DNA from 2 places in the Streptococcus caecimuris genome. Region 2 is predicted to be linked to the other one. Evidence: predicted binding sites of a transcription regulator. Region 2 holds the regulator's gene; the other holds the start of a gene.
The links. The regulator CtsR, encoded in region 2, represses protease genes until heat stress. The targets are predictions, from matches to a motif close to TTGGTCAAAAAAGGTCAAANA.
Positions count from the first base shown of each region.

Region 1: NFR56_RS04690 (ATP-dependent Clp protease ATP-binding subunit) is a predicted target of CtsR. The motif match lies at 5,557-5,577, and genes of this name have one in related genera.

Region 1 is NZ_CALPCT010000008.1:55,012-65,682, reverse strand. It holds gene NFR56_RS04720 (ABC transporter substrate-binding protein) at 1-1,266, opposite strand, end outside; gene NFR56_RS04715 (LacI family DNA-binding transcriptional regulator) at 1,398-2,393, opposite strand; gene NFR56_RS04710 (NAD(P)H-hydrate dehydratase) at 2,420-3,298, opposite strand; gene NFR56_RS04705 (HAD-IIB family hydrolase) at 3,351-4,124, opposite strand; gene NFR56_RS04700 (bifunctional methylenetetrahydrofolate dehydrogenase/methenyltetrahydrofolate cyclohydrolase) at 4,138-4,992, opposite strand; gene NFR56_RS04695 (DUF1797 family protein) at 5,158-5,388, opposite strand; gene NFR56_RS04690 (ATP-dependent Clp protease ATP-binding subunit) at 5,637-7,895, shown strand; gene NFR56_RS04685 (NUDIX hydrolase) at 8,005-8,454, shown strand; gene NFR56_RS04680 (DUF1827 family protein) at 8,522-8,824, shown strand; gene NFR56_RS04675 (GNAT family N-acetyltransferase) at 8,904-9,338, opposite strand; gene ileS (isoleucine--tRNA ligase) at 9,399-10,671, opposite strand, start outside.
Region 2 is NZ_CALPCT010000028.1:7,914-18,584, forward strand. It holds gene NFR56_RS09210 (Ig-like domain-containing protein) at 1-3,586, shown strand, start outside; gene NFR56_RS09215 (alpha-L-fucosidase) at 3,690-7,400, shown strand; gene NFR56_RS09220 (CtsR family transcriptional regulator) at 7,618-8,082, shown strand; gene NFR56_RS09225 (ATP-dependent Clp protease ATP-binding subunit) at 8,083-10,512, shown strand; gene NFR56_RS09230 (ECF transporter S component) at 10,522-10,671, shown strand, end outside.

The sequences.
Region 1 (10,671 bases), on a different contig from region 2:
AGCATCTAATACTTTTTGTACATCTGGATTATCTTTATAATAGCTGATATCTTGCATTGCTTGTTGGAAAGCGCGTGAAACTTGTGGATAAGCTACTACAACTGGACGAGCATGAGCCGTTTTAGCATTTTGTTCCATCAAGAAACGCATTGGCTCAGATACTTTGTCCTTAATATTTTTAATTGTTGATTTTCTGATTGGAAGAACACTGTTACCTAAGCTTAGAATTTCACTAGATTCAGTATTTGTAGCAAACTTAACAAATTCAGCGGCTGCTTCTTTTTTATCAGATTTTGTTGTAACGGCTAATTGCCAACTACCTGAAGGTGATACCAATTTCTTCGTTTTATCTGAAACTGGATAAGGAAGAATACCAAAATCAATATCTTTGTAATTTGTTTGTAGGTCTGCAATCGTCCAAGAACCGCTCAGAACCATAGGATATTCACCGGTTTCAAAACCTTTTTCAACAGGACTAACTGTCGTATATCCATCCTTCACAAGATCTTGAATAAATTGAACAGCTTCAACACTTTCCTTGCTATTGAAGTAGCCTTCCGCTTTTGTTCCTTTAGAATTCACAACAGATCCACCATTTGACCAAATAAGAGGCATGTAAGCATATGGCAACATCTCATCGTTTGAATTCAAACGGAAATCAATCGCTGGTTTGTTAAAATGATCTTTTAATTTCTTAGCAATGGCATTAAACTCAGACCATGTCCATGGTTTTTCTAGGGTTGGTAAACTAGCTTCGTCAATCCCTGCTTCTTTAAACATTTTCTTATTATAGTAAACACCTACATTGGATTCTGAATAACCAAATGCATAAAATTTACCATCATAAGTTCCCTGTTGTTTAATACTGTCCAGTACATCATCCATATTATCGTCTTTTAGATAATCATCCAAAGGAGCAATCACTTTTGATTTTGCATAGGCTGCAGTATTAGGACCATCTAGTGTAATGACATCTGGTAAACTATTTGTCGTAACAGCGGCATTAACCTTATCTTCATATCCACCACCACTACCGCTACGTGGAATAAATTCTGTCACAACCTTATATTTCGTTTTCTTTGATTTATTGAAATTATCAACAACTTGTTGCCAAGCTTTTCCCTCAGCTGTTTCATCTGAGAACTGAACCCAGACTTTAATCTCATTTGAAGAACTTGCAGTTTTGGATTTTGATCCCCCACCACATCCTGCAAGCAATCCTAATGATAGTGCTGCAACTACAGATAACTTAATACCTTTACGCATAGCGTCCTCCTTTTTGAAACGTTTCATTTTTTGGTTATATTTTTAACTCAAGCTAAAATAGTTGAGTTTTTTGAAACGTTTCATTTTATAGCTAAATTATAACAGCGCTTTCATAATTTGTCAAGCACTTTTTATAATTTTTTTGTAGTGTTCCCTTCAAAGAAATGTACGGGCAAACTAATCACATTCTTTTCTATTTTTTCTTGTCGAATCAATTTGAGTAATAAATCTACTGCCGCTTGGGCCATCTGAGCTATTTCTTGAACAATGGTCGAAAGTAAGTACGGTTGATCAAAAGCAGGTCTTAAGCCATCAAAACCAATAATTTGATAGTCCTCTAGAGGAGTTTTTCCCATCTCCGTCAAAACTTTTATAACACGTAGAGCCATAAAATCATTTACTGTAAAAATCCCATCAATCTGAGGATGAGCTTCGAAAAAAGACTTAATTTGTCTTTCTGCTTGATCTAACGGTTCTGGCATTTCAAGACTACAGATTTTTGTATTTTGCCGTTTAGCTTCATCTTTAAACCCCCTTCCGCGTTCCGTTGTTTCATTCAAATGTTTGTTCACACCACTAATGTAAGCTAAATTTTGGCAACCTCGTTTGACTAACTCTCGGCAAGCCAGTTGACCACCATGATAATTTTCAGAGGTTACGTAATAGACATTTTCAGAAAAATGACGGTCAATACTAACAAAAGGTAAATTAGAGGAGATATACTTATCGATATCTGAATAGGTGATCCCAATGATCCCATCTACCTTATTTTTTTCAAGTAATTTTATGTACTCTATCTCGTTTTGAGCATCTTTATCTGCATTACAAATCAATAATTTACATTGATTTTTCAACAATTCCTTTTCTACATGATATGCAAACTCAGAAAAGAATGGATGCCAAATGGTTGGAATAAGTAAAGCGATAATATTACTACGATTCGTTTTTAATCCTCTCGCATATTCATCTGGCACATAAGAAAGTTTTTCAATCGCTTGTTGAACTTTTTTTAATGTCACCTCTTTAATGCCTTTTTCGTTATTGATGACACGAGAAACGGTCCCAACACTAACCCCAGCTTCTGCTGCAACATCTTTCATCGTAATCGATTTTTTTTGCTCATTCATTTTCTCACCTCCTTTCATCCATACTATCATGAAAACGTTTCATTTTCAACATTTTCGTTTGAATTGTCACTCCACTTCTTCATCCATTTGGGGATTTCTTGGCTGATGGTCGTCGGTAGAACCACATAGGCCTCCTTGCTCAAGTCTTCTGCAATGGCTGAATGTAGATAGGTCGCAACCACCACGCGCTCATAGAGACTGACCTGTGGAAATTGACCCGCAAACCCTGCGATCATCCCTGCCAAGGTATCCCCCATCCCCCCTGTTGCCTGATAGGGACCACCAACATCTAGCTGATAGCCCTCTTCTTGCCCACTTGTCCAAATGCGGGTGTGAGGCCCTTTTTCTACAATGACAGTCCCTTGAGGAAAACTTTGAACCGCTTCTCGGCTCTTCTCTTCTGTTTGGCTAGCTAGATCAAGTCCTGACAGTTTTTCCCATTCTTTTTGATGAGGCGTAAAGACCAACTGAGCCTTTGGCAAGTCAAACTGAGAAGCTACTAAAAGACTAATAGCTCCTCCATCTAATATCAAGACCTGCTGGCTAGAGACTTGCTCAAAAATCATGTGCAAGATTGCTTGGTTTTCTGTTGCTTCCTTTAAGCCCGGTCCTACAAGAATCACGCTGGCTTTTTGGAGCTGCTCACAAAGGAGTTCGTGATCTGCCAAATCAAAGCCCATGGCCTCAGGAAGATGGCTATGAAGGGCCGTCAGATTATCTGGATCTGTTGCGACAGTGACCAGCCCCGCACCACTATGAACCGCAGCAAGCGCCGCCATAATGATGGCTCCCCCATAGGGGTAAGTCCCCCCAATCAAGAGCAGGCGACCAAAATCGCCCTTATAAGATCTTGCCTCTCGCTTTGCAATGACACGCTGGATCTCTTCTTTCTGAACTGTTCTCATACCTTCCTCATTTCTAACGAAAAAGGAGAAGCTACGACTCCCCCTCCTTCTTTTATTTTCCTCTGAATTCTGCGAAGACTTGCAAGATCTTAGCAGCCACAGCTTGTGGTTGATTTTGTTTGGCTACCAATTGATCATCCGCATAAGGCTGAAGGGCTGGAAAATCACCAATCTGAACTGCATAAAGAGCTTTTTCAAAGAGCTCGATATCATTTTGATCATTGCCAAAAGCCACGAAATTCTCTCCACAGAGTTCTTCTACTGTTGTCGCTTTATGCGTGTCTGCTGGATTGAGATAGATGCATTTTTCATGCGCATGATAGCGGATATGGGCCTTATCTGTCTTTTCGATCCGCTCGATGATCTCATCCACGAGCTCCTCATGGCCACCCATATAGATCACGACCTTAATCGGATCTGTCAGCTCCTCTAATGAACGATACTGGGCTTTCTTGAGGGGATCTACATTAGCAACAAAAGGAATCTTTTCCAAAATCTGTCCGCTATAATCAAAGGTATCATCCACAAAAAATGGTAGATTGTAATGGCGGCAAAAGCCAAGGACTTCCCGATACACATCCTTGTCCAATTGTTCCTCATATACCAATTGCCCCTGGCGATAGGCCAATCCACCATTTAAGCCTATCACGAGTTGCTGACTCAATGGGTCCCCTAAAAGACCCAAGCAGTCCCGGTAAGAACGTGCAGAAGCAAAGGCAACTTCATGGCCAAATTCTTCTGCTCTCAATAAGACCTGTTTGATTTCATCATCGATTGTGACACCATCGAATGACAGGGTTCCATCTAAATCAAATACAAACTTCATCTTGTTCACACTTTCATTTTTTTAAGGCACGAACAGCTGCTTCGTAGGTCTGCTCCATCAGCATGGTGACGGTCATAGGCCCAACCCCTCCTGGTACCGGGGTAATATGACTGGCCAAAGGTGCAACAGAGTCAAAATCGACATCCCCACACAATTTGCCATTCTCATCGCGATTCATTCCGACGTCAATAACAACGGCGCCTTCTTTCACGAAGTCTGCTGTTACAAATTTGGCACGACCGATCGCAACAACCAAGATATCTGCTCTTCTAGCAATTTTAGGCAGATGATGGGTCCGGGAATGGGTCAAGGTTACCGTCGCATTTTTGGCGAGGAGCAACTGTGCCATTGGTTTTCCAACGATATTGGAACGACCAATCACGACTGCTCGCTTCCCTTCTAGATCAATCCCGTACTCTTTGAACATCTCCATGATCCCAGCGGGAGTTGAAGGCACCATGAGAGGATTCCCAGCCCACAAGCGTCCCATATTCAATGGATGAAAGCCATCCACATCTTTTGTCGGATCAATGGCTAAAAGGACTGCATCCGCATCGATATGCTTAGGCAGTGGCAACTGCACCAAAATCCCATGCCAAAGGGGATCTTGATTGTAGTGTTCGATCACTTCTAATAATTCAGCTTGGCTGATGCTTTCAGGAAGTCGTCTCACTTCACTCCGAAAGCCTGCCGCAATAGCAGAACGCTCTTTATTTCTTACATAGATTTTGCTAGCTGGATTATCTCCTACCACGATGACAACGAGGCCAGGCACAACTCCTGTCTCTTTTTTTAATCGTGCTGTTTTCTCCGCAATCTCACCCTGTAATTTTGTAGCGAGCGCCTTCCCATCAATGATTGTCGTCATATCAATTCTCTTTCTAGTCAAGTAATGAAAATAGTCCTCTCTATTATAGCAGATTTCAACTCTCAAACCTAACTGTTCCTATTTAGAATTTCTTATAGACGAAAACTATAGCCAGATGGACAAAAAATGAGCTTGAGACCACCCCAAACTCATCCACACAGCTGCTTAGTAAAGCAATTCATAAATTTCCATTGCAATTAAATCAATGCTATCAAATGTATAGGTTTCACGCGCTTCAACATCACGAAGTGTAAAGGTTGAACCCTCTTCTTCATTGTGGTTGTAGGCTACTTCAGCGACAACAACACCGTCACGTTCAAAATTACGTTTCAAGTTTCCACCGTCTTTTGTCATCGTCTCCAAACGGTTGATAATCCGTACTAAATGTGATTCCATTTTATTTCTCCTCTTTACTTTCTACTCTCCTATTTTATCATAAAAGAGAAAGCTCTTCCAATAAAAATTCACATTTTTCCATTGATTTGCTCTCTCCTTCACTCCTTAGCGACATTCCGTAGCAAATTCTTGCAAACTTCTAGAATACTGATATAATGAAACTATAAATCTTTGACTATTTTTGACCTTTTGAAAATAGGCTCGTCTCTTGATGGAAAACCATCAAAAACCTACTGTGAGGTATGTATATGCTTTGTCAAAATTGTAAAATAAATGAATCAACCATCCATTTATATACAAATGTAAATGGACGTCAGCAGCAAGTAGACCTCTGTCAAAATTGCTATAAAATTATGAAAACAGACCCAAATAACAGCTTCTTGAAAGGCATGACTCAACGGAGCCAACTGACTGGAGATCCCTTCGAAGATTTCTTCAATAACCTTGGAAACTTCCAAAGTCCACAAGAACCTCAAACACCTCCAACTCAATCTGGAGGCAGTTATGGAGGTGGCGGTTACGGCCAAAACAATAACCGTAGCGGCAGTCAAGACCCACGTCAAGCTCGCCCTCAAAAGCCTAAAGGACTATTAGAAGAATTTGGTATCAATGTCACAGAAATTGCCCGCAAAGGGGATATTGACCCTGTCATCGGCCGTGATGAAGAAATTATCCGTGTCATCGAAATTCTCAACCGTCGAACCAAGAACAATCCGGTTCTGATCGGAGAACCTGGGGTCGGAAAAACTGCCGTTGTGGAAGGCTTGGCCCAAAAAATCGTCGATGGAGACGTTCCTCATAAATTGCAAGGAAAAGAAGTCATCCGCCTAGACGTCGTCAGCCTCGTTCAAGGCACAGGTATTCGTGGTCAATTCGAAGAACGCATGCAAAAATTAATGGATGAAATTCGTCAACGTGAAGATGTGATTCTTTTCATCGACGAAATCCATGAAATTGTTGGCGCAGGATCTGCTGGCGAAGGCAATATGGACGCTGGAAATATCCTCAAACCAGCCTTGGCGCGTGGTGAACTCCAATTGGTCGGTGCTACTACCCTCAATGAATACCGCATCATTGAAAAAGATGCGGCCTTGGAACGTCGGATGCAACCCGTTAAGGTCGATGAGCCAACGGTTGAAGAAACCATCACCATCCTCAAAGGCATCCAGAAAAAATACGAAGACTACCACCACGTTCACTATACAGACGGGGCCATCGAAGCGGCAGCTATTCTTTCAAACCGCTACATCCAAGATCGCTTCCTGCCAGACAAGGCCATTGATTTGTTGGATGAAGCCGGGTCTAAAATGAACCTGACTCTGAACTTTGTGGATCCAAAAGTTATCGATCAGCGCTTGATTGAAGCTGAAAACCTCAAAGCTCAAGCAACCCGCGAAGAAGACTTTGAAAAAGCAGCCTACTTCCGTGACCAAATCGCGAAATACAAGGAAATGCAAGGACAACATGTCACAGATCAGGAGACTCCTGTCATCAGTGAAAAAACCATTGAGCATATCGTTGAACAAAAGACCAATATTCCTGTTGGTGATTTGAAAGAAAAGGAACAGTCTCAATTGATCAATCTGGCTTCTGATTTGAAAGCTCATGTGATTGGTCAAGACGATGCAGTAGATAAAATCGCGAAAGCCATTCGACGCAATCGTGTCGGCCTAGGATCGCCAAATCGTCCAATCGGAAGCTTCCTTTTTGTCGGACCAACCGGTGTCGGGAAGACCGAATTGTCTAAACAATTGGCGATTGAACTCTTTGGTTCTGCAGACAATATGATCCGCTTTGATATGAGCGAATACATGGAAAAACACAGCGTAGCGAAACTAGTCGGAGCTCCTCCGGGCTATGTGGGCTACGATGAAGCTGGACAACTAACTGAAAAGGTCCGCCGCAATCCATACTCTCTCGTTTTGTTGGATGAAGTTGAAAAAGCTCATCCAGACGTCATGCACATGTTCCTGCAAGTCTTGGATGATGGCCGTCTGACAGATGGTCAAGGCCGCACCGTCAGCTTCAAAGATACCATTATCATCATGACCTCTAATGCTGGAACCGGTAAAGCTGAGGCCAATGTTGGTTTTGGAGCGGCTCGAGAAGGACGCACCAATTCTGTACTTGGAGAACTCGGTAACTTCTTTAGCCCCGAATTCATGAACCGTTTTGATGGCATCATTGAATTCCAACCTCTATCAAAAGAAAACTTACTTCAAATCGTTACCCTCATGCTCGACGAAGTCAATCAACGTCTCGCACAAAATGAGATTCATCTGGACGTGACAGAGAAGGTGAAAGAAAAATTGGTCGATCTGGGATACGATCCAAAAATGGGGGCCCGCCCACTCCGTCGTACCATCCAAGACCATATCGAAGATGCTATTACCGATTATTACCTGGAACACCCAAGTGAAAAACAACTCAAAGCCGTCTTGACCAGCAATGGGAAAATCTCTATCAAGTCTGCTCACAAACCAGTTGAACAAACTTCAGAATCCTAATCAGTAAATGTACATTCAGAGACTGGAAAATCCAGTCTCTTTCTTTTTTTCCTCCAGATTTTGCTAAAAAATATGATATAATGATGAAAAAATAAGAAAAGAGAAAACCATGACCATTCCAAGTTTTGGTGAAAAGAAACAAGATGTTGCGTATGTGAACCGCTACGGTGTCTACGCTGTTATTCCCAATAAGGACCAGGATCAGATCATCCTCGTTCAAGCTCCAAATGGGGCTTGGTTCTTACCTGGCGGGGAAATCGAGGCGGGTGAAGATCACTTGCAAGCTCTGAAACGGGAACTAATCGAAGAATTAGGCTTTACCGCTATTTTAGGACAATACTATGGCCAAGCAGACGAGTATTTTTATTCTAGCCACCGGGATACCTACTACTACAATCCTGCCTATATTTATGAAGTCGTCGACTACACAGAAACTCAAAAACCACTGGAAGATTTTAACAATCTCTCTTGGTTCCCAGTAGAGGAAGCGATTGAAAAACTGAAACGAGGCAGCCATAAATGGGGCATTGAACAGTGGAAAATTGCCCATAAAAACTAAAGGACTTCTTTCACAAAATAAAAAAAAGTGCTATAATAAATGAAGATAGAGGTCAGGAGGAACTCATATGAAGCTCATTAATACCACCAATAGTCATGCTGCACTGGTCAAGAGCCAACTTGCCAGCACTGACGCCTTGCTTGTCGAGGTTTATTCCGCGGGCAATACTGATGTTGTTTTTACACAAGCCCCAACCCACTATGAATTATTGATCAGTAACAAACACCGTGCTATTCGTGAAACTGAAGTAGAATTAATTCGTGAGTTCTTTTTAAAACGTAAGATTGATCTTCAAAACATTGATCAATCCGCTATTAAAACCCTCTACTCCGATAAACTAATTGAAATTTCCTTTCCAATTACTAAGTAAGGCCAATTTGCCTTACTTTTTTTTGGTATCTTTTTCCAAAAAAAATCCTTTCACCTCGATTATGAGATGAAAGGATTCTTTATTTCTGAAAGATCATTTTTACGTGAGGGGAAGAAGCCAAGATAAAGGGCTCGCTCACCGTTTGAAAACCTAATTTTTCATACAAGCCGACCACCTGTTCTTGAGCCTCAATTTCAATGGTCCGTCCAGGAAATCTCTGTTCACACAGGTCCAAAATTTGCTCTACCATGTCTTTTGCCAGTCCTTGGCCACGACTGTCTTTGGCTACAGCCACTCGGCCAAAATGAATCGTCAGCCCCGTTGCGAATATGCGAGCATAGGCATCCACACGTCCTTCCCTATTTTGATGAAAAAGATGGATAGATCGATAATCAACATCATCCAGATCATTGTAGATCCTAGTTTGTTCCACGACAAAGGTCTCTAATCGCAGCTGAACGATCTCGTAAAACTCTTTCAGTTCTAGTTCCTTAAATTCTTTCTGGTACCACATAACTTCCTCTTTATTGAAAAGTCGCAAGGAGACTCTCTCCCTGCGATTTTTCACTTCTTATTATTTTGCTTCAAATCCTTCTGCGACTGCGTCCGCAAAGTTCTCTTCGACAATGCTTGCACAGTGATCACAGATGGTTGCGTGGTAGTGGCGTTCTGCAGTTGATGGATCGATACGACGGCAACGGTCACAAACTTCACCAGCTGCACGTTCAACAGTGAAGGCAACATCTTCGAAGGCCACTGCACCTTCTGGAGCTGAACCTTCTGCAATGGTCAACTCAGAAACAATCAAGAGTTGAGCGACATTGCTATCAACAGCTCCAAGAAGTGTTTTTACCACTTCATTTGGATAAACTGTCAAGTGAGCTTCTAGTGATTTACCAATCACTTTTTCATTACGTGCTTCTTCCAAGGCTTTTTGAGCTTGACCACGGAAGTCCATGAAGGCTGACCAAGTATCCAAGATTTCTTCTTGGTTGGCAAACGTTTCTGCTTCTGGCAATTCTGATAATTGAACAAAATCCTCTGCTTCAAACTCAAGGTATGACCAGATTTCTTCAGCAGTGTGAGGAAGAATTGGCGTCAAGAGTTTAGTGATTTTCACAAGGATGTCATAGAAGACTGTTTGCATCTGACGGCGTTCAAGTGATTTCGCACCTTCGATGTAGACAACATCTTTGGCAAAATCAAGGTAGAAGGCTGACAGATCAACATTGATAAAGTTAACCAAAGCCTTATAAATCGTCAAGAATTCGAAGTTTGCATAAGCGTCACGAATCGTCTTAACAAGTTGGTTAAAGCGGATGGTCATGTACTTATCAACAGAACGAAGTTCTTCATAAGCGACTGCATCCTCATCTGGGTTAAAGTCAGATGTGTTAGCAATCAAGAAACGAAGGGTATTACGGATCTTACGGTAAGTCTCAGAGACTTGGCTCAAGATATCCATAGAGATACGCACGTCGTTGCTTGAGTCTACACTTGTTACCCAGAGACGCAAGATTTCAGCACCAAATTGCTTTTCAACATCGCTTGGAGCAATGGTATTCCCAAGAGATTTAGACATCTTCTCACCTTTACCATCCAAGGCGAAACCTTGTGACAAGATTTGTTTATAAGGCGCTACGCCATGGTTCGCCACAGATGTGATGAGTGATGAGTTGAACCACCCACGGTATTGGTCTGAACCTTCTAGGTAAAGATCTGCTGGGTATTTGAGTTCTGGACGGTTAACCACGACCCCATTCCATGATGAACCTGAGTCGAACCAGACGTCCATGATATCTGTTTCTTTTTTGAACTCACCATTTGGTGAACCTGGATGTGTAAAT
Region 2 (10,671 bases):
GGAAGCTGGTCAAGAAGATCAGTTGTCCACACCAGGAGCACGCTTGAAAGCGACAGGACTCCTAGGCAATGGGGAAACGGTCCAAGCGACACTAGTGGTTGCAGGAGGAGATGTAGCCAAGGCTAAGAAACCAACGGTTCAGCTAGATGGAGTAGCTCTTCCAAAATTTGGTAGTGGCAACCATACCATTTTCCGTTCCCTCGCTTATGGTCAAGAGCCAGGTCAAGTCACAGCAAGTGCAGAAAATGCTCAAGTGACGGTCCTACAAGCTAATCGCGAAAATGGTTTGAAGGCTCAAATCTTTGTAACTGCTAAGGATACAGGAGCTGTACAGACCTATGTGGTCCAATTCCAAGAAGAAAGTCCACAGATCGAGCGCCTAGAATTGCGTCTGCCAGAAGGGCAAGAACTCAAGGAAGACCAAACGGTACCACTTGAAGTCATTGCCCATTACCAAGATGGTAGCCAGGCAAGTCTCAAAGCAGATCAAATCGATGTAAAAACAAGAGCTGGTAGCCAAGGAAAAGCCGTCGCAACCAATAAAGGTTTGGAATTGCGAGAAGCAGGATTGGTTCATTTAGAAGCTAACTTCCAAGGACAAACAGGGGAAGTCAGCTTTACCATCACGCCAAATCCAGAAGAAAAGACAGTTGTCAAGGTGCGTCCTGTACGGATCAGCACCGATCGAAACGTTTTGCCAGCTCTTCCAGAGACAGTCTTGGTCGAGTATGACAAGGGATTCCCGAAAGAAAAACGTGTGACCTGGGATGCCGTGACAGCAGATCAAGTCAAGTATTATCATAGCTTTACAGTCACCGGTCATGTAGAAGGTGTGGAAAAAGAAGCACAAGCTCAAGTGACGGTTGAAGGCATTATCGCTGTAGAAGAAGTCAGTACCACCACTCCAGTCGGCGAAAAACCAGCTCTTCCAGAAAGCGTGCGGACCTATCACTCTAATGGTAAGACCTATACAGCTAAGGTGGCCTGGGATGCGATCGATCCGCAACTCTTGGCCAAAGAAGGAGAAGTTGTCCTAGCCGGTCGTGTAGAAGGAACGGATCTTCCAACACGTCTTCATATTCGTGTTTCCGCAAACACAGTCAAGGGGGCCAATGTAGCAGAGCAATGGACAGGATCAGTCTTGCCACTCGCTTTTGCAAGTGACTCTAACGATGCGGATCCAGTTGCTAAGGTCAATGATAAGGTCATCTCCTTTACCGATGCTCCAGCTAACCGTTGGACCAACTGGGGCCGTGACAATGCGGAAGATTCTGTTGGTATCTTGTTTGGGGATTCTGGTATCTTGACCAAGCGAGCAGTGGACAACCTCCATGTTGGTTTCCACGAAGACCACGGCGTTGGCGCTCCAAGTGAATATGTGATTGAGTACTATACAGGGGAACAAATCCCAACTGTTCCAAGCAATCCAAATCGTGTTAAAGACGAAACAGACCATCCATTTAACAATCCAGCCAACTGGAAAGAAGTCAGCAACCTAACCGTTGAAGAACCGGTAGCAGCTGGCAAGATGAATCATTTCAGTTTTGATAAAGTCGACACCTATGCCGTTCGGATCCGCATGAAGACACCAGAAGGCAAACGTGGTAGCTCTATTTCAGAGATTCAGGTATTTGCCAATAAGGTTGCGGCAGAAGAAAAGAGCCAGGTGACCATTCGTGTCAACGGTGAGGTTTTACCAGGAGTTAATCCAAGTGTGACCGATTACTACATCGATGCGCGTGATCGGGCTTATCCACAAGTGGAAGCGACAGCTAGCCATCACGGTCTTGCAACGGTTGTGCCAAGCGTCCATGAAGGTGAGCCAATCCGTGTCGTCCATAAAGCGGAAGATGGTACTATCTTACAAGAATACCGCCTCCATCTCACAAGTGATGCAGAAAAACTGAAACAAGCTACCCCAGTAGCAGTAGAAGCAGGCAGACGTTTTGTGAAAGTCGGTCAAGATCTGGTTCTACCATCTACAGTAGGTGTCTACTTCAAAGGGGACACAGGTTATGAACGCAAGGAACTGACGGTGGACTGGCAGGCTATCCCAGCTGATGCACTTTCTCATGAAGGCAGCTTCACGTTAGAAGGAAAGGTCCTCGGTTATGATCTGACAGCTCAGCTGACCGTCCGGGTGTCAGAAAAGACAGGAGAAATCCTCTCTGTGAACCGTGACTACAATGCAGAGGATACCAGAGCATTTGCTAGTGAAACCAACGATCTCGATCCAAATCAAATCGACTATATCGATTACATCAATGATGGTGGCTACAACGAGTACTACCGTTGGACCAACTGGAAGAGAGAGCCGGATCAAACAGAAGCCTTTGCTGGTCTCATCTTCAAGAAAAATGGCCAGGTAACAGAGCGATTGGTCAATAAAGTAGCGGTCGACTTCTTTGCAGATCAGGAAACAGGTCTGCCAACGAAAACGGTTCTTGAACGCTACATTGGTCCAGACTTTGATGTTCCGGATGATTATGGCAATCTGAAGAATCTTCCAGATCATCCATTTAACCAGGCCTCTAACTGGGAAGAAATCCCGTATAGCTTGGATTATGCCTTTGAACCGGGCTATATCTCTAACCTCAGCTTCAACGAAACCAGAACCAAAGCCATCCGTTTAAGAATGGTCCGTGATGAAAATCTAAAAGGAATTGGAATCGTTGAATTGAGCGCCTATGCTCCAACAGAAGAGGCCCAGGCAACAACTGATGTTACGATCCAAGTGAATGGCAAAGACCTAGAAGGTTTTAAACCAGATGTGACAGATTATCATCTAGAGTATGAGGGAGACCGTCCAATCGTTTCAGCACAAGGCAAGAATGGGACAGCCGTTACAGTCGTGGATGCTAAAAGTGGCAATGCTCCGATTCTTGTCAAGGTTGTGTCAGAAGATGGCAAGCTCGAAAAAGTATATCAACTTTCTCTCTCCGCAAAAGCACCTACAGGCTCAGCCATTCCTGAAGAAGGGGTTAAGAATCTGGTTCATACCAAACCAGAGTTGGTGATTGAGCCAGAAGAGATGGACTTTGAACGCTTAGAACGTCCAAATGCGGATCTTCCAAAAGGTGAGAAACGTGTGGTTCAAGAAGGTCAAAAAGGCCGCAAATTGCGCTTGGTGGAAGTTTCTCAAGAAAATGGTGTGGAAAGCCGGAAGGAACTAGATGCCTTTGTAGAACTAGATCCAGTGGCAGAGATCACAGAGGTGGGCACGAAAGAGGTACTTCCAGACACTCCACAACCAGAGCCACAGCCACAGCCGCAACCGCAGCCAGAACCACAACCGCTTCCGAACCCAGAGCGCCCTCATGGCTCAGAAGGACCAGTAGCTATCGCAACTCCTCAAGCATCTCTTGAGGTCAAAGCGGTGCGCCAGGAAGGGATAGATGCAGCAGGGAAGGAAGTCGAGAAAGAAACTCAAACACCAGCAGTTTCAGCTGCTCCAGTTTCCGAAGGTAGATTACCAAATACAGGAACGGAAGAAAGCGTCGCAAGCCTCGTTGCTGGAATCCTAGCGGCAGGCCTTGCCAGTGCTGTGCTGGACGATCAGAAAAAAAGAGCCAAAAAGGCCAAGTAAAACAGCTAGAGAAACTAGCAAAAAACGGTGAAAAGTTCACAGGTAAAGGAAGGAGGATGGGGAGGCCCCACCCTCTTTACCTGGTGACATAAAGGAATAGAATATGGGAAAAAGATTAGTTGATCAGAGAAATCGATTTGGCATTCGTAAACTCTCAGTAGGTGTCTGCTCGGTAGTCGTAGCGACTTGTTTTTTAGGAACTACTACCAGTTACGCAGAGGAACAAGCTGAGAATAATGAACCGCGTGAAGAACGGGTTGAAACAAGCAATGCAGGAGATCAAGGAAAGGAGGAGAAAACTGTGAACGAGCACCAAGAAGAATCAGAACAGCCCTCAGCAGCTACTAGTGAGAAAGAAAATCGCACAGTCAGTCAAGGGACAGAAGCAAGCCAACCAGCCACTTCTCTAAACGAGGAGACTGAGATTGCGGATTACGGACCACTTCCAAGCAAGGCTCAGATGCAATACCACCGCGAAGAACTAGCAGCTTTCATCCACTTTGGGATGAATACCTACTACGATCGTGAGTGGGGAGATGGGCAAGAAGATCCTTATTATTTCTATCCAGAGCATCTGGATACCGATCAGTGGATCAAAACCCTGAAAGATGCTGGCTTTAAACGGACGATCATGGTCGTCAAGCACCACGATGGCTTTCTCTTGTACCCTTCCAAATACACCGACCATACCATTGCCAAAAGTGGTTGGAAGGAGGGAAAAGGTGATGTCCTAGCCGAGGTTTCTGCTTCTGCCAGCAAGTATGATATGGACATGGGAGTCTATCTCTCTCCTTGGGATGCCCACAGCCCGCTCTACCATGTGGATACAGAGGACCAATACAATGAATACTATCTCAACCAGCTTAAGGAAATCCTTGAAGATCCAAAATATGGGAACAAGGGTAAGTTCGTAGAAGTCTGGATGGATGGAGCGCGTGGCGATGGGGCTCAAAAAGTCACCTATACCTTTGACAAGTGGTTTGAAGCCATTCGCAAGGCCCAAGGGGATATTGCCATCTTCTCAGCTGAGCCGACCAATGTTCGTTGGATTGGAAATGAAAAGGGGATTGCTGGAGATCCGGTTTGGCAAAAGGTCAATCCAGATAAGATCCGCAACAATCCATCCAACAGCTACCTCAATCACGGGGATCCGGAAGGGAAGCAATACTCAGTGGGAGAAGCCGATGTTTCTATTCGCTCCGGCTGGTTCTACCATGACAATCAAGAGCCTAAGTCCTTGCGCGAATTGATGGACATTTACTTCAAATCGGTCGGCCGTGGCACTCCGCTTCTGCTTAATATTCCACCCAATCAAGACGGAAAATTTGCGGAGGCCGATGTGGCCCGTTTGAAAGAATTCCGCCAGACCTTGGACCAACTCTACAGTGTGAACTATGCGGCAGGAGCTTTGGTAGAAGCTGACTCGACACGGCGCAATCCTCTCTACAAGGCCAGCCATTTGACAGATGGCGATGAAAAGACCAGTTGGGCACCTGCAGATGATGCCAAAACCGGCTCTTTTGTCCTTGATCTTGGAAAAGAGCAACACTTTGATGTGGTAGAGCTCAAAGAAACCATCGAGAAAGGCCAACGGATTTCTGGTTTCACCATTGATGTGGCAGTGAATGGGCAATGGGTTCCTTATGGGGCTGGCTCAACCGTAGGGTATCGCCGTTTGATCAAAGGGCAACCAGTTGATAGTCGCTATATCCGGGTGTCCATCACTGATACCCAAGCCACTCCAATCTTGAACGGTGTCTCTGTCTATAAGACACCAGCCAGCATTGAAGAAACCGATGGCTATCCGCTTGGTTTGACTTATCATTCTGACCGGACAGCTGAGCGGGCCAATGGCCAATGGAATGAAGAGGGAGAAGGTGTTCGAGGCACCTCTATGTGGACTAAGGAAAAGGGAGCTTCGGTGACCTATCAATTTGAAGGCACCAAGGCCTATGTCGTCGCAACCGTCGACCCTGGTCATGGGGAAATGGATGTCTATGTCGATGGCCAAAAGCTAGCGACGGTCAATACCCAAAGTCCAAGCCGCAAACGCAGCCAAAAGGTCTATGAAACACCGGACTTGGCAGCAGGATCTCATACCTTGACCTTAGTCAATAGCAAGGGAGATGCGATCGCAACGGAAGGGATTTATGCTCTCAATAACCAAGAAAAGGGGCTCTTTGAATTTGCTCAGCCAACCCTAGCTGTTAAGAAAGGCGACCCAGCGCAAATCGTCGTCAAGAGAAAAGGTGGCTCTAAAGGAAGTGCCAGTCTGAAATTAATCACAGAACCAGGAACAGGGGTTCATGGCAAGGTCTATAAAGATACCAACGTCACCCTTGAGTTCGCAGATGGCGAGACAGAAAAAACAGTCCAAGTTCCAACCCTTGATTTTGCGGGAAAAGCAACCGACGTCTATGACTTTAAGGTCAAATTGCTCCATCCGGATCAAGGAAGCTTGGTCGGCTTTATTCCAGAACTGACAGTCCAAGTGATGAATGAAGACCAGTTGCCAGAAAATCGCAAAGAAGTGGATGACCAAGATCCGAAACTGCATTACAGTGAGGGTTGGCACCATGAGACGGACAACAAAGACTTTTCAAATGGCACAGAATCTTGGTCGAGCTTTAACCAAGTGACCGATGAGGAAGGCAAGAAACACATTGAAGTGACCATTACCTTTAAGGGCACCGGCGTGGAGGTCCGAGGAGTGGTCGATCCAAGTCATGGTCTCTACAGCGTCACCCTAGATGGAAAAGAAATGGCCTTCGAAGAAGGTCGTGGCCATGATTATGAGATCGACGGCGATCATTATTTCAGTGGCTATGGAGACCAACGCAAGCTCGACCAGAGTTTGGTCAATCTACAAGGTCTAGCAAAAGGCTACCACCAGCTACGCTTGCACTTAGATCCAGCCCTCAATGATCCTCAGTCATCTCGAGCCATCCAGGTAGACCGATTTATCCTCTCAGGGAAAGATAGTCAGTTGCTCAGTCAAGAAGAGCTGCAACAGATCATCAGAGAAGGAGTAGAAAAGATCAAGGCTACTTCTCTGGATCGCTTGAAAGCAGACCTCAAACCGACGGTTCAAGGACAATTGACGGACTTGACTCAGTTGTTGGATCAAGAGCGCCCAGATTTGGTTGCTGCAGCTAATCAAGTGGAAGCCCTTGAAACCATCTTAGAAGATACTCACAATTATGAACCCCTGACGCAGACACGACCAGAAGAAGGTGTTCGGGATTTGATTCTTGAAAAACCAGAACTTCTCATCGAAGCGGAGGAGATTCCATTTGAGAGTCAAACACGTGAGAACAAGGACTTGGCCAAAGGCGAAAGCCGAATCCTTCAAGCAGGGAAGGTGGGACGCCGCTTGAAATTGATCGAGGTTCGACAAGAAGAAGGCAAAGAAATTCGGACAGAAGTCGATGTCTTTGTCGAAGTGGATGCCCAGGACCAGATTACGGAAGTCGGGACGAAGGAAGCGGAAGCAAGTCCGTTGATAGCTGATATGCCGACTCCAACAACACCTGTAACTCCAAGTAAGGAGCAACCAGAAGTTGCGACTCTTTCTCAAGCAGAAGACAAAAGAGAAAAAGAAAGACCAGTTTTCTTCCAACCGAAAACCCCAGAAGCAGTTTCTGTTTTGACTTCAGACCATTCGGAAAAAGAAGTTGTTGAAAGTCCTTCTCTACCATCGGAAGGAAAACTACCTCAAACCGGTACAAAAGAAGGTGGTTTCTTTGCTTGGTTAGGCCTTCTTGGTCTAGGTTTCTTGGGCGGAGGCGCCAAATTCGCTCGTCGCAAAGAGTAGTTCATTCTTTGCATAAGAGGTTAGTTCTCGCTAGCCTCTTTTGCTTTGTATTCTTAAGAGATTCCTGTTTCCATAGAGTCTTTGCTTTATTTACAGCCGTAAAAATTGTATAATAGTCAAATAAGGTCAATGATGAGAAGGAACACTCGAAGGCCATTTTTTATGGGCCAAAGAGCAGAGCATCCATCTAGAAAAAAACAAGTCAGAAAGGAGCATCATGGCAAATAAGAACACATCTGATAGCATTGAAGCTTATATCAAGGCCTTGCTGGCTCAAGCTGGCATGGCAGAGCTCAAAAGAAGTGAGTTAGCCGATGTCTTTCAGGTCGTACCCAGTCAGATTAACTATGTCATTAAGACTCGTTTTACCGAGAGCAGAGGCTATATTGTAGAGAGCAAGCGCGGTGGCGGGGGCTATATCCGCATTGGCAAGGTCCAGTTTTCAGATCACCATCAGATGCTCCAAGACTTGGCAGCCAATATTGGAGAGACCATCAGCCAGCAGGTCTTCAATGATATCCTCCAGATGCTCTATGAAGAAAAATTATTGACACAACGTGAGGCTCAGCTGTTGCTTGCGATGACTTCCGATGAGGTCCTAGGTCGAGATGCCCTCATCCTACGAGCAAGTATGCTGAAAAAAATCATTCAACAAGTAGATAGAAAAGGAAATACCGACTAGATGAACTATTCAACAGCACTGTTAGAAAGTATAGAAGCGGCCCAAATACTAGCAGGCCACTATCAGGGGCATACCTTAGATACTTGGCATCTCCTGACGGCTATGGCCAATAATCCCTATAGCGTAGCAGGTTCTGTACTGAACGATTATCCTATGCAGATCGATGAGTTTCAGGATGCAGCGGAGCATATTACAGGCCAAGCTTTTCAAAGCGACAATCGGTATGAAATCTTCCCATTTTCTTATCGGATGGAAGTGATTATGAAACACGCAAGAGAGATTGCCCAGGTCCTTCATGCCAAGACCTTGGGAACAGAGCATGTGCTCCTCTCTCTTCTAGCAGACCGTGGGACCTTGGCGAGCCAAGTTATGGAGTTTGCCGGCTTTGCCTTTACAGAGCAAGACAAGGGAGTTCCTATTGCCTCCCTTCGCAAGAATTTAGAAGACAAGGCAGGCTGGGACAAGAATGATATCAAAGCCATTCGGAGTCTCTATCGGGCCCAAAACCCTAACCGCCAAACCATGGGAAATATGATGGGCATGCCCCCGAGCACCAGTGGAGGTCTTGAAGATTATACCCGTGATTTGACAGAAATGGCGCGTGCAGGCCAGCTTGAGCCTGTGATCGGCCGGGATGCAGAGATTTCACGCATGATCCAAATCCTCAGCCGCAAGACGAAGAACAATCCTGTATTGGTGGGAGAAGCAGGGGTCGGAAAAACCGCTCTTGCATTAGGTCTGGCCCAGCGGGTCGCTAGTGGCAATGTTCCAGCTGAAATCGCGCAAATGCGTGTCTTAGAATTGGATCTCATGAATGTCGTTGCAGGGACGCGCTTCCGTGGGGACTTCGAAGAGCGGATGAACAATATCATCCAGGACATCGAAGAAGACGGTCACGTGATTCTCTTTATCGATGAACTGCATACTATTATGGGGTCAGGATCCGGTATTGATTCGACCTTAGACGCAGCCAATATTCTAAAACCAGCCCTGGCACGGGGAACCTTGCGTACAGTTGGAGCAACGACTCAAGATGAGTACCAAAAGCATATCGAAAAAGATGCAGCCCTTTCTCGGCGTTTTGCGAAAGTCACCATTGAAGAGCCAAGTGTTGCAGATAGCATCCAAATTCTCCAAGGCTTGAAAGAAACCTACCAGGACCACCATCATGTGACCATTACCGATGAAGCGATCGAAACAGCTGTCAAATATGCCCACCGCTATTTGACCAGCCGTCAATTGCCAGATTCAGCCATTGATCTCTTGGATGAAGCGGCAGCTACCGTACAAAACCGCGATTCCAACGGTCACGTAAAAGAAGAGTTGACCGCCTTGGATCGGGCCTTGATGGATGGAAAGTGGAAGAAAGCAGCCCAACTCCTAGAAGTAGAGGCTGCTCCCGTTGTCTACAAAAAAGAAGTCACTGACCAAGATGTCTTGGTGACTTTGAGCCAATTATCTGGTATTCCAACTCAAAAACTGACTCAAACCGATGCCAAGAAGTACCTCAACTTAGAAACAGAATTGCACAAGCGCGTGATTGGTCAAGACCAAGCCGTTTCGAGTATCAGTCGGGCTATTCGACGCAATCAATCAGGTATCCGTAGCAACAAGCGTCCGATCGGTTCTTTCATGTTCCTAGGACCTACCGGTGTCGGAAAAACAGAGCTAGCCAAAGCTTTGGCGGAAGTTCTGTTTGATGATGAATCGGCCCTCATCCGTTTTGATATGAGTGAGTACATGGAAAAATTCGCAGCCAGCCGCCTCAACGGAGCCCCTCCAGGCTATGTGGGCTACGAAGAAGGAGGCGAGTTGACAGAGAAAGTCCGCAACAAACCATATTCAGTTCTCTTATTTGATGAGGTGGAAAAAGCCCATCCAGATATTTTCAATGTCCTTTTGCAAGTCTTGGATGACGGAGTCTTAACCGATAGCAAAGGCCGGAAGATCGACTTCTCCAATACCATTATCATCATGACCTCAAACCTGGGAGCAACAGCCCTTCGGGATGATAAGACAGTTGGCTTTGGTGCTAAAGATATCCGCTTTGACCAAGCCAATATGGAAAAACGCATGTTTGAAGAGTTGAAGAAGACCTATCGTCCAGAGTTTATCAACCGGATTGATGAAAAGGTGGTCTTCCATAGTCTCTCAAGCGAGGACATGCAGCAGGTGGTGAAAGTCATGGTCAAACCGCTCATCGCGACCTTGGCAGAACAAGGCATGACCCTCAAATTCCAGCCTTCAGCGCTCAAGTTGCTAGCAACCAAAGGCTACGATCCAGAAATGGGAGCTCGCCCACTGCGTCGTGTCTTGCAGACCGAAGTGGAAGATCAACTAGCAGAGCTATTGCTGAAAGGGCAAGCCCAAGAAGGGCAAACGATCAAGGTTGGAACGACAGCCGGAACGATCAAGTTCGAGATTGTATAGGAGGACGTCATGACGCTTCAGCGATTGACCCGTATTTCGCTTTTGGCGGCCCTTTGTGTCGCCCTACGTCAGGCTTTTGCACCTTTTCCAAATGTCCAACCTATCTCTGCCATCTTTTTTCTCTTGGTGATATTTGAAGGGTATAGCTTTGCTTTTCTT